DNA from 3 places in the Vibrio sp. QJM3NY_26 genome. Region 3 is predicted to be linked to each of the others. Evidence: predicted binding sites of a transcription regulator. Region 3 holds the regulator's gene; each other region holds the start of a gene.

The links. Region 3 encodes CRP, which controls carbon source genes, mostly activating them, when cyclic AMP is high. Its sites were predicted from a motif close to TGTGANNNNNNTCACA; they were not measured.
Region 1: the regulator CRP is predicted to act here: its motif matches at 2,050-2,065, upstream of rppH (RNA pyrophosphohydrolase).
Region 2: the regulator CRP is predicted to act here: its motif matches at 2,960-2,975, upstream of pyrG (CTP synthase).

Annotation. Positions count from the first base shown of each region.
Region 1 covers NZ_CM173515.1:553,255-558,352, forward strand. Annotated here, with positions in the region: gene AC3CH4_RS02415 (hypothetical protein) at 71-322, shown strand; gene AC3CH4_RS02420 (DUF6482 family protein) at 537-848, shown strand; gene mutH (DNA mismatch repair endonuclease MutH) at 935-1,600, opposite strand; gene rppH (RNA pyrophosphohydrolase) at 2,217-2,735, shown strand; gene ptsP (phosphoenolpyruvate--protein phosphotransferase) at 2,738-4,987, shown strand; gene AC3CH4_RS02440 (sulfite exporter TauE/SafE family protein) at 4,996-5,098, shown strand, end outside.
Region 2 covers NZ_CM173515.1:2,934,031-2,939,128, forward strand. Annotated here, with positions in the region: gene eno (phosphopyruvate hydratase) at 1-1,153, opposite strand, end outside; gene pyrG (CTP synthase) at 1,235-2,875, opposite strand; gene mazG (nucleoside triphosphate pyrophosphohydrolase) at 3,008-3,823, opposite strand; gene relA (GTP diphosphokinase) at 4,071-5,098, opposite strand, start outside.
Region 3 covers NZ_CM173515.1:3,121,674-3,126,771, forward strand. Annotated here, with positions in the region: gene AC3CH4_RS13970 (hydrolase) at 1-587, shown strand, start outside; gene AC3CH4_RS13975 (YheU family protein) at 687-899, shown strand; gene AC3CH4_RS13980 (phosphoribulokinase) at 977-1,846, shown strand; gene crp (cAMP-activated global transcriptional regulator CRP) at 2,086-2,718, shown strand; gene AC3CH4_RS13990 (DUF1338 domain-containing protein) at 2,896-3,687, opposite strand; gene astD (succinylglutamate-semialdehyde dehydrogenase) at 3,938-5,098, opposite strand, start outside.

The sequences.
Region 1 (5,098 bases), 880 kb from region 3:
TAAGTGAGAAGCCCTCATACTATCTAACACGCTATTTTTCCTCAGTTTATTTTACAACTGGAGAGTTATTATGCGTCACTCAGTATACTTAAAACTAGCAACAGTCCTTATCCGTGCAGACCTTCGTCGTGAAGAGCGTGAATGGCAACGAAAAGTTCGTCGTAGTTCATACGATCTACCATGGAACAATACTCATTTATTGAGAGATATTGGCCTTGAAGCCGATGGTCGACCAATTGGTTTTTCTGAACCTGAAGTCGTTACGATTGAACGTCGAGTTCGTCATCTTCGTCGAGTCTTAAGCGCGCGAATACCGACGTAATCTTGTGGGGTGATAGCGCCTTTCACCCCTTAAGATAAATATCAGTGATAGTTGCGGCGTCGAAAGTGCAAGCTTTTGAACTAAAACAGGCCAAAAAAGAGAAGCACTTGCTTCTCTTTTTTGCTTTTTTAAGCAGTTATGTGTGCTTTTTTAAGTCGTTATCTAGTAAAGAAAAAGAGTTCTACTACGCTTTATAGAGCAAGGGAGGCTGGCTATGCAAAAGCATCAATTAGACATGTGGTTACATGGAGAGCACAAAGACTCTTATCAAACACCGAAGGTATACGTTATTGGCTGTTCCGATATCTCGGAATATCTATTAGCAGTGGAATATAAACACAAGCTAGAACCGGTAAAGCAAGACGGTGAGCCGCTTCACTTTGGATCCTTGGATCAAGTGAAAGAAGAGTTGCTCCGGCTCGGTTTTGAAAAGGCGTATCTTCGCTTACACAACGCCTATGATGAGTTTGGTAATGAGCCGAGCCAAAGCTACTGTGATATTGAACTGGCGCTTAAACCTCATTAGAGAGCATTTATAGCTAGAGATTGATTCTAGTTACTGGCGGTTTGTAACATACTGATAGTTTGGTCCATCTATGCTAGATAAAAGCTCTATGCGTAATGAGTTGTCAGTAATTTATGGGTGAATTGAGTCCGTAGATAGAAACCACGTGGCTTAGTCTTGATAGGTTTTCCACTTGCACCGTAAGCTTCTGTTAACACGCGACTGTTGGCCGCTTTTGGTCTTAAATGCAGTGCTTCACCGTGTCTTGCTGTTATCTGCTCAACGTTACCCAACACGATCAACTCCATCAGCTCTTCCCAATCTCTTTTCAGGAGTTCGTTTTCAGCTAGGCTTGGTGTCCAGAGTAATGGGGAGCCAACATGCCTTTCTGCCAGCGGAATCTCTCTTTCTCCCTCAACTGGGATCCACAACACTTTAGACAGCTTGTTTCGAACGTGACTGGTTTCCCAAGTTATGCCTTGCACGCCCATCAATGGAGCGACACAAACAAAGGTGGTTTCGAGTGGCTTTCCAGAGTAGCCAATCGGGATGCTTTTAAGCTCGATACCGAGTTTGGCAAAATCTTGTTCTGGTTTACTGCCAGCGGGCGCACCCAAGTGCCATTCCAATAGTTGTCCAACCCAGCCTTTATCACGCTTGAGGTCGTTTGGCATCACCATCTCAGCTTCATCGGCGAGCTCTTTAAAGGTCATTCCGGCGATAGCATACGCTCTGTCTAGCAGCTCTTGTTGTGTTTGTGGTTCTGGTTTCATAATAAAAGACATGATCAAAAAAATGATTTTACCAGAAGTTATCACCATATGACGACTGGTTAAGAAATGATCTCCTTGTTAGGAAAGGGATCAAACTCATGGTTATCCACAGGACATAAAGGTAATTAATTGAAATATTAATTTAGTGGATAAATAAACAGGGGTTTATGGTGGATTAAATGCTTGCCAAATGGGGCTCAAAATGAATCTTTCGCTTACTAGTGTGGATAAACATCGGAGTGGTTGATCTTTAACCATGTTCTGTTTTTGAAAGATCTTTTACTTTTTTAATGTTTTTAAAAATGAAATTCTAATTCTAATTAATTGATTTTTAATTAAATAAATTATATTTACTCGACTTGGTGTTTTTGATGTTGATGAATCTATGGATTAAAAAAAACGATTGCGGGTAATTCTTCACATAGTTATTCACAGAAAAGGTGAATAAATGTGGTCTATGTCTCACTCTTGTGTGGGTAACTAGAATTTGAGCAAAACTTATCCATATTCTTAGTTAATATTCATAAATATAGCGCTTGTCACGTCACTAAGTTTGCTCCGATTGGGGATATGTGGAAAAATCAGAGTAATTAAAAATTTAGATAGAGGTTGGCCAGTGATAGATGGCGATGGTTACCGATTAAATGTTGGTATTGTAATCTGTAACAACCATGGTCAGGTCTTCTGGGCTAAACGATACGGGCAACATTCATGGCAATTCCCTCAAGGGGGAATAGATGAAGGTGAAACTCCGGAACAGGCAATGTACCGCGAGTTGTATGAAGAGGTTGGCCTTACTAAAAAGGATGTAAAGATCGTCGCGACAAGTCGTCATTGGTTACGCTATAAGCTGCCCAAACGACTGGTTCGGTGGGATTCTAAACCTGTCTGTATTGGACAAAAACAGAAGTGGTTCCTTTTACGCTTAGATTGCGATGAATCGCAGATCAATATGCAGCGTGGAAGTACACCTGAGTTTGATGGTTGGCGTTGGGTGAGTTACTGGTACCCAGTTCGACAAGTTGTTTCTTTCAAGCGAGATGTTTACCGTCGAGCGATGAAAGAATTCGCATCTTTAGCAATGCCGTTTAAAGAGCGAAAAACAAAAGGAAAACGCAAATTGCGTAGAGGTTAAGCATGCTCAGTCAACTAAGGGAAATAGTTGAACACGTATCAAGAGTTGAAGATGTGTCGACGGCTCTTGATATTTTGGTTAAAGAGACATGCAGTGCGATGCAGACGGAATGTTGCACCGTGTATTTGGCAAATAATGATATGCAGCGTCTTGAGTTGATGGCAACTCAAGGCCTGATCTTCAAAGGCAATAGCATTCACATTGGTTTTGACGAAGGTCTGGTTGGCCTTGTCAAAAGAAGTGCTGAACCTATCAACCTTGCACAAGCGTCTGCTCACCCTGCTTATAAGTTTTTTCCAGAGCTTGGAGAAAAGGTTTATCACTCTTTTCTCGGCACTCCGATTATCCATCGTAAGCAAGTGCTTGGCGTATTGGTCATTCAACAGAAGTCTCCTCGTTTATTCAGTGAGATGGAAGAATCCTTCCTTGTCACACTCTCAGCACAACTTGCGGTCATTGTGGCGCACGCTCAAACTCAAGGCCATTGGCTTTTAGAGCAACAGAAGCTACCTAAGATTAAAGGTATTGCAGCTTCATCGGGCGTTGCGATTGGTGATTTATGGTGGGATAACACTCAGCCTGAACTCACCGATGTTTATCCAGCATCGACGCTTAATGTTGAAAGAGAGCATGAAATGCTGGCAGTCGCCGTCGAAAATGCTCTCAATGACTTTAAGCGAATGCGAAAGCGCCTAGATAGTGAAATCAATAAAGACGCGTTGGCGATCTTTGACCTGTTTACTCACTTACTCAACGATCCAATGTTGCGTAAGGATCTTAAGAGCCAAATCCAGAAAGGCGATAAGGCCGATTGGGCATTAAGGCAGGTTGTTGAGAGCTACTCGAATCGCTTTGCTCGTATGTCAGACGTGTACCTTCGTGAGAGGGCACAAGATATCCGAGAGCTTGGTCAAAGATTGCTCTATTTCCTTCACAATTCTGAACATGAACTTCGCACGCTAGATAAGCCAATTATTTTGGTGGTTCGAGAGTTAACGGCTTCGGTATTGGCCTCTATTCCCAAAGAAAAACTTTTAGCTGTTATTTCTTTGGAAGGGGCGGCGAACTCACATGCCGCGATTTTATCTCGAGCTTTGGGTATTCCTTCTGTTATGGGGGTTAACCTAAATCTTGCTCAAGCTAATGGTAAGCAAGCGATTGTTGACGGGTATAGTGGCGAGATCTTTATTGAGCCGACTCAAAACCTGCTCAAAGAATATCAAGGGCTGATTTTAGAAGAGAGTGAGCTCTCTTCTATGGTCAATCGAGAACTATACTTACCGGCAAAAACGCAAGACAACCAGCAAGTCGAGATCTTGCTTAATGCGGGCTTGAGTGCCGACACCAATATCGCTATCAACCAAGGCGTTGATGGGGTGGGGCTGTATCGAACCGAAATTTCTTTCTTGTTGCAGCAGAGGTTTCCGTCAGAGGACGAACAGTTCAAGCAATACCGTTCTGTACTCGCGAGCTACCCTGAGAAGCAAGTGGTGATGCGTACACTCGATATCGGTGGCGATAAGGCCTTACCTTATTTTCCAATCGAAGAGGACAACCCATTTCTTGGCTGGCGTGGTATTCGTTTTACGCTCGATCATCCTGACATCTTTATTATTCAGTTACGTGCCATGCTACGTGCGAGCTGTGAAAGCCATAACTTGAGTATTTTGCTGCCGATGATCTCTGGTGCTCAGGAACTGGATGACGCGCTACAACTTATTGAACAAGCGTATGACGAAGTGCATGAGCTTGATAACCGAGTGCGTATGCCTCGCGTTGGTATCATGATTGAAGTGCCATCAATGCTTTACATACTGCCGCTGATTGCTGATAAGGTCGACTTTGTTTCAGTCGGTACCAACGACTTAACTCAATATTTATTAGCGGTTGATCGGAACAATTCACGAGTATCTGATGTCTATGAATCAATGCACCCAGCGGTGATCATGGCATTAAAACAAATTCATGATACTTGTAAGCAACATCAATTACCTGTGTGTATTTGTGGCGAGCTAGCCGGTGATCCTATGGGCGCGTTGTTACTGATTGGGTTGGGGTATGAGACGTTAAGTATGAATACCTCAAATGTCGCGAGGACTAAATATTTGATTCGCCAATCTAACTTGAGTGAATTACAGGATTTGGCAAATAGAGCGCTTTCAAAACCATATGGTAGTGACATATATAGTATGATGCTGAACTATTTCGAAGAGCGTGAATTTACAGGCTTCATTCGAGCAGGTAAAAAATAGGATTTAACGTGTCATATGAACTGATAGGCTTGTTAGCAGGCCTTGGTGCTATTGTTGGTGTTTTAGCTGGCTTGCTAGGCATTGGCGGTGGTTTGCTGGTAGTTCCTGCCT
Region 2 (5,098 bases), 190 kb from region 3:
CTAGATCAGCGATAGTTGCATCTTCAGTTTCGCCAGAACGGTGAGAGATTACTGCAGTGTAGCCAGCGTCTTTAGCCATCTTGATAGCAGCTAGAGTCTCTGTTAGAGAACCGATTTGGTTGAACTTGATAAGGATAGAGTTAGCTACGCCTTTCTCGATACCTTCAGCAAGAATCTTAGTGTTTGTAACGAAAAGATCGTCACCAACGATTTGAAGCTTGTCGCCTAGAAGTTCAGTTTGGTGCTTGAAGCCATCCCAATCTGACTCGTCAAGACCGTCTTCGATAGAAACGATTGGGAAGTTGTTCGCTAGTTCAGCTAGGTAGTGGTTGAACTCTTCAGAAGTGAAAGTTTTACCTTCGCCCTTCATGTTGTAGATGCCAGCTTCTTTGTCGAAGAACTCAGATGCTGCACAGTCCATAGCAAGAGTAACGTCTTTACCTAGTTCGTAACCAGCAGCTGCAACAGCTTCTGCGATAACTTCTAGAGCTTCAGCGTTAGATTTAAGGTTAGGAGCGAAACCACCTTCATCACCAACTGCAGTGCTGTAGCCTTTAGACTTAAGAACTTTAGCTAGGTTGTGGAATACTTCAGCGCCGATACGCAGACCTTCTTTAAGAGTTTTAGCGCCAACTGGTTGGATCATGAACTCTTGGATGTCAACGTTGTTATCAGCGTGCTCGCCACCGTTGATGATGTTCATCATTGGTAGAGGCATAGAGAACTGACCAGCAGTACCGTTTAGCTCAGCAATGTGCTCGTATAGAGGCATGCCTTTCGCAGCAGCAGCAGCTTTAGCGTTCGCTAGAGAAACAGCAAGGATAGCGTTAGCACCGAACTGAGATTTGTTCTCTGTTCCGTCTAGGTCAATCATAACTTGGTCAACGTCAGCTTGTGCTTTAGCGTCTTTACCAACTAGAGCGTCAGCGATTGGGCCGTTTACAGCTTCAATTGCTTTAAGAACACCTTTACCTAGGAAACGTGATTTGTCGCCGTCACGTAGCTCAAGAGCTTCGCGAGAACCAGTAGATGCGCCAGATGGAGCAGCAGCCATACCTACGAAACCGCCTTCTAGGTGTACTTCAGCTTCTACAGTTGGGTTACCACGTGAATCGATGATTTCACGACCTAGAACTTTAACGATCTTAGACATTGAATGTTTCCTTCTCGTTGAATATATAAATGTCAAATTTAAAGGTAGCAGCACAACTTACGCAGCTACCTGGATTCCTTTTTACTTTTCTAATTCGCCGCGCTGGAATTCGCCAGCCGCTTTAACGAAACCTGCAAACAATGGGTGACCATCGCGAGGTGTTGAAGTGAACTCTGGGTGGAACTGAGCAGCAACGAACCATGGGTGGTTCGGGTTCTCAATAACTTCAACCAGTTTCTTGTCCGCAGATAGACCCGATACTTTTAGGCCCGCTTTTTCAATTTGTGGACGAAGATTGTTGTTCACTTCGTAACGGTGACGGTGACGTTCATGGATCGTCGCGCTACCGTATAATTCGTAAGCTTTCGTCCCTTTAGCAAGGTGACAAAGCTGTGAACCAAGACGCATTGTACCGCCTAGGTCAGATTTTTCAGTACGCTCTTCAACTTTACCTTCGCCGTCAATCCACTCAGTGATTAGGCCAACAACAGGGTATTTAGTTTCTTTGCAGAATTCAGAAGAGTGTGCCCCTTCCATTTTCGCAACGTTACGAGCGTACTCAATAAGAGCAACTTGCATACCTAGACAGATACCTAAGTAAGGTACTTTGTTTTCACGAGCGTATTGTGCAGCAAGGATCTTACCTTCAACACCACGATCGCCAAAGCCACCAGGAACTAGGATTGCATCTAGGCCTTGTAGAACTTCAGTGCCTTTAGACTCAACATCTTGTGAATCTACATATTTAATTGTGACACTTAGGCGATTTTTCAAGCCTGCGTGTTTCAGCGCTTCATTTACTGATTTGTATGCGTCAGGCAGTTCAATGTACTTACCAACCATACCAATCGTTACTTCACCCGTTGGGTTAGCTTCTTCGTAAATTACTTGTTCCCATTCAGACAGATCAGCTTCTGGAGCATCGATACCGAAACGCTTACATACAAGATCATCAGTACCCTGTGCACGGATTAACTGTGGGATCTTGTAGATTGAATCTACGTCTTTCATAGAGATAACGGCTTTTTCTTGTACATTACAGAAAAGAGCAATTTTCTTACGTTCGTTTGCTGGGATAACACGATCTGAACGACAAACTAGAATGTCAGGTTGGATACCAATAGACAGTAGCTCTTTTACAGAGTGTTGCGTTGGCTTAGTTTTAAGCTCACCCGCTGCACCTAAATAAGGAACGAGAGTTAAGTGCATGAACATCGCGCGTTCACGACCTAGTTCTACAGCTAACTGACGAATCGCTTCCATGAATGGTAGAGATTCGATATCACCAACAGTACCACCAACTTCAACAAGCGCGATATCGTGGCCTTTAGCGCCAGAGATTACGCGTTCTTTGATAGAGTTAGTAATGTGAGGAATAACCTGGATTGTTGCACCTAGGTAGTCACCACGACGTTCATTACGTAGAACGTCAGCATAAACACGACCTGCTGTGAAGTTGTTACGCTTAGTCATCTTGGTGCGAATGAATCGCTCATAGTGACCAAGGTCAAGGTCAGTTTCAGCGCCATCTTCCGTAACGAACACTTCACCGTGCTGAGTTGGGCTCATAGTGCCTGGATCAACGTTGATGTAAGGGTCAAGCTTCATCATAGTCACTTTAAGACCACGAGCTTCTAAAATAGCCGCAAGAGATGCTGCTGCAATACCTTTACCTAGAGAGGATACAACCCCGCCAGTAACAAAAATGTAATTTGTCGTCATGTTTAACCTGAAATTGGTTGAATGAGGGAAATGGATTACTTCTGGACGGGATGAAAATATACCAGAAGCCCCTTATCGCCACAACGTGAAATCTATCACACTGCAATTTTTTATTTTTTGCTTCAAATCAATTCATGATAAAAGCTTTGATGATCTTTTCTCCGCCACTTTGACTTCATCCCACATGGAATCAAGCTGTTGTAGAGAAAAGTCGGTCAAAATTTTATCTTGCTGACGAACTTTTTGTTCCACACCTTTAAAGCGGCGTGAAAATTTCAGATTGGCTTTATTGAGAGCCGTTTCTGGATTTTTACCCAAATGTCGCACTAAATTGACGGTAGCAAACAACAAATCACCCAGTTCTTCTTCAACTAACTCTTCGTTTGGCGTTACTTGAAGTGCTTCTTCTAGCACCTCATCAACTTCCTCTAAAACCTTATCTGCAACCGGGCCGATAGAGTCCCAATCAAAGCCAAATTTCGCGACTTGCTTTTGAATCTTTGTAGCACGTGAAAGTGCAGGTAGAGAGTTTGGTATTGAGTCTAGAATACTTTCTTGAGTTTTGCCTGCCTGTGCTTTTTCTTTGGCTTTTTCAGCTTCCCAGTTCGCATTAATTTCTTCATCACTGGCAAACTCAGTATCAGAGAACACATGCGGATGGCGGCGCGTTAGCTTCTCATTGATACCGTCGACCACATCAGAGAACTCAAACAAGCCCTGCTCTTTTGCTAACTGACTGTAGAAAATCACCTGAAACAACAGGTCGCCCAACTCTTCTTGTAGATTCGGCCAGTCTTTGTTGTGAATCGCGTCCACCACCTCATACGTCTCTTCGATAGTATGCGGCACAATTGTTTCAAAATTTTGTTTCAAATCCCAAGGACAGCCACCTTCAGGATCGCGCAGCTTAGCCATAATCTGTTCAAGTTGTTCAATCGGGTGATTCATCGTTTTCTTCCTATTCACTGTCTTTGATTTTTAAATTTATAACGTCTTCTAAAACTAAAAAAGGTGAGCAGCCAAAACCACTCACCTTTGTTGATACTGTCTAATTCTCTAAATTACGCATCTTTCACTAAGCAGTTGTTACTTTAACAAGGCAACAAGCTTTCGCGATTCCTGAGCATAGCTCGCCTATGTGATGGAACAAGAAAGCGCAGTTAACGCAGTAAAAGTGACTAATGCAACGTGAAAGTTAGCCGAGGCGTTTTACACTCATGACATCTTTGATTTGTTCTACTCGACTGGTCACTCGACTCAGAATCTCAATATTGGTCACTTCCAAATCGAAATCCATCACCGACAGCTGACGTTTATAGTCAATACGGCTCTTCATTGTCGTTACACTGACTTTTTCGTTCAAGAACAAGGATGTGATGTCTTTCAACAAGCCGGTACGCTCAAGGGCCTCTACACGCAGCGTTAAGATATACGAGCCGACAAAACCATCTCCCCACACAGTATCGATGATACGTTCGGGTGCATGCAGGTTAAGCTCACTTAACTGTTCACAATCGCTACGGTGCACTGAAATACCGCGACCTTGAGTTATGTAACCTTTGATCACATCGCCAGGGATTGGCTGACAACAACGAGCTAAGTGCGTCATTAGGTTATCGACACCTTCAACGACGACGGCATCCTTTTTCGGACGACTCTGATGAGCGGGCTTGTTGTCAGACTCAAGCAACTTTTCGAGCGCTTTTTTATCTTCTTCTTCCGCTGTCGGCTTGTTGACCAAAGCATTGATGTGATTAACGACTTGGTTGATACGCATATCGCCGCTACCAATACCCGCATACAGTTCATCTGGAGTATTGACGTTGAATCGTTTCAGCGCGTATTGCTCGGCATCTTTCAGCGTCGCTCCGACTCTGCCTAGCTCGACTTCTAGAATATCTCGTCCGGCTTCAAGGTTTTTCTCACGACTCTGAGCGCGGAACCATGCGTTAATTTTTGCACGTGCTCGACTTGAGTGAACAAAGCCTGTGATCGGGTTTAACCAATCACGTGATGGATTCGGTTCTTTTTGAGTGATGATCTCAACTTGATCGCCCATCGCTAGCTTATGCGTAAACGGGACGATTCGACCTGCTACTTTGGCACCGATACAACGGTGTCCAACCATCGAGTGGATGTGGTAAGCAAAATCCAACGGGGTTGCACCCATTGGTAAATCGACCACATCACCACGAGGTGTAAAGGCATAAACACGGTCATCAA
Region 3 (5,098 bases):
CCAATAACCCTAAGGTAGCGGTTGGTATCTCTTTGGGCGGTAACATGCTGGCGAACTATTTGGCTGAGTACGCGGACGACCCATTGCTGTCGGCGGCGACGATTGTCTCTGCACCTTTTGATCTGGCTTGTTGCTCTAGTCGTATTGAGCGAGGTTTCTCTAAGCTCTATAAAAAGTACCTGCTCAACTCTCTCAAATCGAATGCCTTGAAAAAGATTAAGCTGCTGCAAGAAAAGCTCGGTATCACCGCCGAAACCATTAAGAAGATAGACAAGCTGTATGAGTTTGATGAACGGATTACTGCGCCTCTGCACGGGTTCAAGAATGCTCAGGACTACTATGCTCAGTGCTCAGCGCTTCCAAAACTTAATAAGATTAAACTACCGACTCAGATCATCCATGCCAAAGACGATCCGTTTATGACAGACGACGTGATTCCAAAGTTCGTGTTGCCCGATAACATCGATTATCGCCTATTTCAAAAAGGCGGCCATGTGGGGTTCATTACCGGTAGCACGCTCAAACCAAGGTTTTGGTTAGAAGAAGCATTACCCGCCTACTATGAAAGTATTCAAGATTCAGCATAATGGCCGAGCCTTTTTTAAGGACTGAGTGGTAAACGTCACTAAACACAGTAATCAACACATCAATAAACCTATTTATGAACATAAAAGAGAGAAGTATTTATGATCATCCCATGGCAAGACATTGCGCCAGAAACACTGGAAAACCTCATTAAAGAATTCGTGCTGCGTGAAGGCACAGACTACGGCGACGTAGAGGTTTCACTGCAAAACAAGATTGATCAAGTGAAACATCAATTAGCCTCAAAGGAAGTCAGCATCGTGTTTTCTGAGCTGCATGAAACCGTTGATATTCAAGTCACAAAACGCTTCTAAGCTGCGCTCATAAAGGAGCCGTGTTATAGTGGTAAACGATTGCTAACAAGTAAGTTACTCAAAAGACAAGGGTTGTCATGTCCGCTAAACATCCAATTATTGCGGTGACGGGTTCATCAGGAGCCGGCACCACCACTACCTCAGAAGCCTTCCGAAAAATGTTCAATATGATGGACGTGAAGGCCGCTTGGGTTGAAGGGGATAGTTTCCATCGCTTCACTCGACCAGAGATGGACGTCGAGATCCGTAAGGCTCGCGAGCAAGGTAAGCACATCAGCTACTTTGGTCCACAAGCCAACGATTTTGGCGCATTAGAAGAGTTCTTCCGTCAATACGGTAATGAAGGCACGGGTAAAGTCCGTAGTTACCTACATACCTTCGATGAAGCCGTGCCTTACAATCAAATGCCGGGCACCTTTACGCCATGGCAAGAGATCCCAGAAAATTCCGATGTGATGTTCTACGAAGGTCTTCATGGTGGCGTGGTAGATGGCGACATCAATGTCTCACAACACGTCGACTTGCTGATCGGCATGGTGCCAATCGTCAACCTTGAGTGGATCCAAAAATTCGTTCGTGACACACGCGATCGTGGCCACTCACGCGAAGCAGTAATGGATTCTATTGTTCGCTCAATGGATGATTACCTTAATTACATCACCCCACAATTTTCACGTACTCACATCAACTTTCAGCGTGTTCCAACCGTAGATACATCGAATCCACTGAACGCTAAAGGGATTCCAAGTTTAGACGAAAGCTTCGTTGTTATACGTTTGCGTGGCATCAAAAACGTCGATTTCCCCTACCTTCTAGCTATGATAGATGGCTCATTTATGTCACGCCACAACACGCTTGTGGTGCCAGGCGGTAAGATGAGTTTTGCTATGGAGCTCATTGTAAGGCCCATCCTACAACAGCTCATCGAAACCGGAAAAATAGGTTAACAAGACACCATTCTGGTTGATTACTTTTCATACCGTGATCATGTGCACAATTTTGCGTAAAAAATCGTAGCTTGGTCACGATTAAAATCAAGAAATAGTACCTGAAAAAGGATACTATTCTTAAACGAAACACAAGATAGCTTGCAGCGCTCAACGAGTGCTCTTATCCTACAAGTCAATCCAGGCTTAGCTAAAATACGGAAAGCGGCAAGCATACCCTGCAGAGGAAGTAAGATATTATGGTTCTAGGTAAACCCCAAACCGATCCAACATTAGAGTGGTTCCTTTCACACTGTCATATTCATAAGTACCCTTCAAAAAGTACTTTGATTCATGCTGGTGAAAAGGCAGAAACCTTGTACTACATCGTTAAAGGTTCTGTGGCAGTTCTTATCAAAGACGAAGAAGGTAAGGAAATGATTCTTTCTTACCTAAACCAAGGTGACTTCATTGGTGAACTTGGCCTCTTCGAAGAAGACCAAGAGCGTACTGCATGGGTTCGTGCAAAATCTCCTTGTGAAGTGGCTGAAATTTCTTTCAAGAAATTCCGTCAACTTATCCAAGTGAACCCAGATATCCTAATGCGCCTTTCAGCGCAAATGGCAAACCGTCTACAAGTAACTAGCCAAAAGGTTGGTGACTTAGCGTTCCTTGACGTAACAGGTCGTATCGCTCAAACGCTACTTAACCTAGCGAAACAGCCAGATGCAATGACTCACCCTGACGGCATGCAAATCAAGATCACTCGTCAAGAGATTGGCCAGATTGTTGGTTGTTCTCGCGAGACAGTAGGCCGTATCTTGAAGATGCTAGAAGAGCAGAACCTAATTTCTGCACACGGTAAAACTATCGTGGTATACGGCACTCGTTAATCTCGATTAACTGAGCCAAAAATTTGAAAGCCACCAAATGCAAATTTGGTGGCTTTTTTGTTTTCTAAAGATCTAGAGAGCAGATGCGAATGGAGCACCTCCCGCGTCCAAGCGCAAACACTCTCAAAGCGAAGCGTACCCGCATCTTTAGGGTAAAGCCCGTGCTCGTATCTTTCTTTAACCGTTGGTGCTCTCAAAGATCTTGTCAGCCGATGCTGCAACAAATCCTGTATAAAGCTCACCATTCGCCATCGCATAACGCTTAGCGAACTCGTAGAAGCCACCAGGAATCACCTCATTGCCTTCAACAAATGAAACTGGGACTTTGTCTGCCATTGTAGATGATTGCTCTAATAAGACCTCTGGAGAGCCTTTAACCTGACCGCCAGATGCATTGATAGTGAAACCTGAATCACTCAAATAGTCATTCACAGTCTGTACTTCATCGAACTCATTAAGCTGATTCACACTCACCGTAAAGTGGTTGGCACCGTAACCATGAGCCGCTAGCCAAGACGCGTATTCACTCTCTTTTGCTAGCACTTGGAAATCCGCGAAGCTCAGATCCCAAAGGCGACCACCAAACAAGAACTCATGACCTTGAAGCTTGCTTACGTCCACTTGCTCAACCAACTTAGCAACGATCTGTTGTAAGTCACTTGAACACTCTTCTACCTTCAACTCACTAATGAACACTTTCGGTTGGTTTGGGTCTGGGTGCTCGTAGTGCTTAGCCACTAACTTCTTGCTCTCAAACAAGTAGTCGCCACACGCCTTGTAGCCTAATTCAAGGAAAGGCTTGGCCAGTGTTTCAATACCCAGAGGTGCAACATTGAAAGTACGCAGTGCAATATGATCATTAATCAAGGCTTCGTCTTCTTTCAGCAGATGATGAACTTTCTCAGCCGATGGGCAAAGCCTGTGAATGTAATCGTCCCATAGTGATTTAAAGAGTAGATCGGGCGTCATGGTGACTCCTTGTCAGAGGTTCTAGCAAGCTAGTAATTTGGATTAGAAAGGGAGAGGCTGGACACAGAGTCAGCAGCCATCAGCCTGTGACATACTTGTTCTATTATTATCTACCGCCCAATCGAGGTGTCGGACGTGGGTGAAAAGAGGAAGCGATAACACCGCTTCCTTATTACACAATCAATCTGTTACTCATGAACCTAGAGCTCATAAGCTTATGATTCATCAAGTTATAGCTTAAAAGCCAAAACTACAGCTCAATACCTGGGCTAAACGTAGCTGGCAGTTGAGTTTCACCACCTTCCATTGACGCCATTGGGTAAGCACAGTAGTCCGCCGCGTAGTAAGCACTTGGGCGTAGGTTGCCTGAAGCACCCGGGCCACCAAATGGTGCATCACCACTTGCGCCTGTTAGCTGGCGGTTACGGTTAACAATACCCGCACGGATATGGTCAACGAAGTATTCCCACTCTGAATCGTCTGTTGATACTAAACCGGCAGACAAACCAAAGCGCGTGTCATTAGCCAATTCAACGGCTTGCTCTAACGATTGGTAACGAACCACTTGCAACAATGGGCCGAAGTACTCTTCATCTGGCAACTCAGCAATGTTGGTTGCATCGATTATACCCGGAGAAACAAACGCCGCTTCGCCCGCTTTTGCTTCGACTAGGCTTACACCACCTAGTGATTGCAGATTAGCTTGTGCGTTCAGAATGAACTTAGCGGCCGTTTCAGAGATTTGTGGTCCCATGAAGGGTGCAGGTTCAGCGAATGGCTGATCAACACGAATTTTCAAGGTAGCCGCAACAAGCTTATCAAGCAGTTGTTCGCCCTTCTCGCCAACAGGTACATACAAGCGACGTGCACATGTACAACGTTGGCCTGCACTGATGAAGGCCGACTGGATAATGGTATAAACCGTCGCGTCAGCATCACCAAATTGGTCAGTGATCACCATAGGGTTGTTGCCGCCCATCTCTAGCGCTAACATCTTGCCCGGTTGACCTGCGAATTGACGGTGAAGGATATGACCAGTATTGGCACTGCCCGTGAATAGCACGCCATCAAGACCTTTAGCATCCGCCAGTGCGATACCAGTTTCTTTAGCGCCTTGCACTAGGTTAATCACGCCAGCTGGAAGGCCTGCTTCTTGCCACAGTTTCATCGCAAACTCACCCGTCCAAGGTGTCTGCTCTGACGGCTTAAATACCACGGTATTACCCGATAGCAGTGCCGGAACAATATGACCGTTAGGTAGGTGACCAGGGAAGTTGTAAGGACCAAATACCGCCATTACGCCTAATGGGCGATGACGCAGTACGATTTGGTTGCCTGCGGCTTCACGTGAAGCTTCACCCGTACGTTCGTGGTAAGCACGAATAGAGATAGCGATTTTACCCGCCATCGC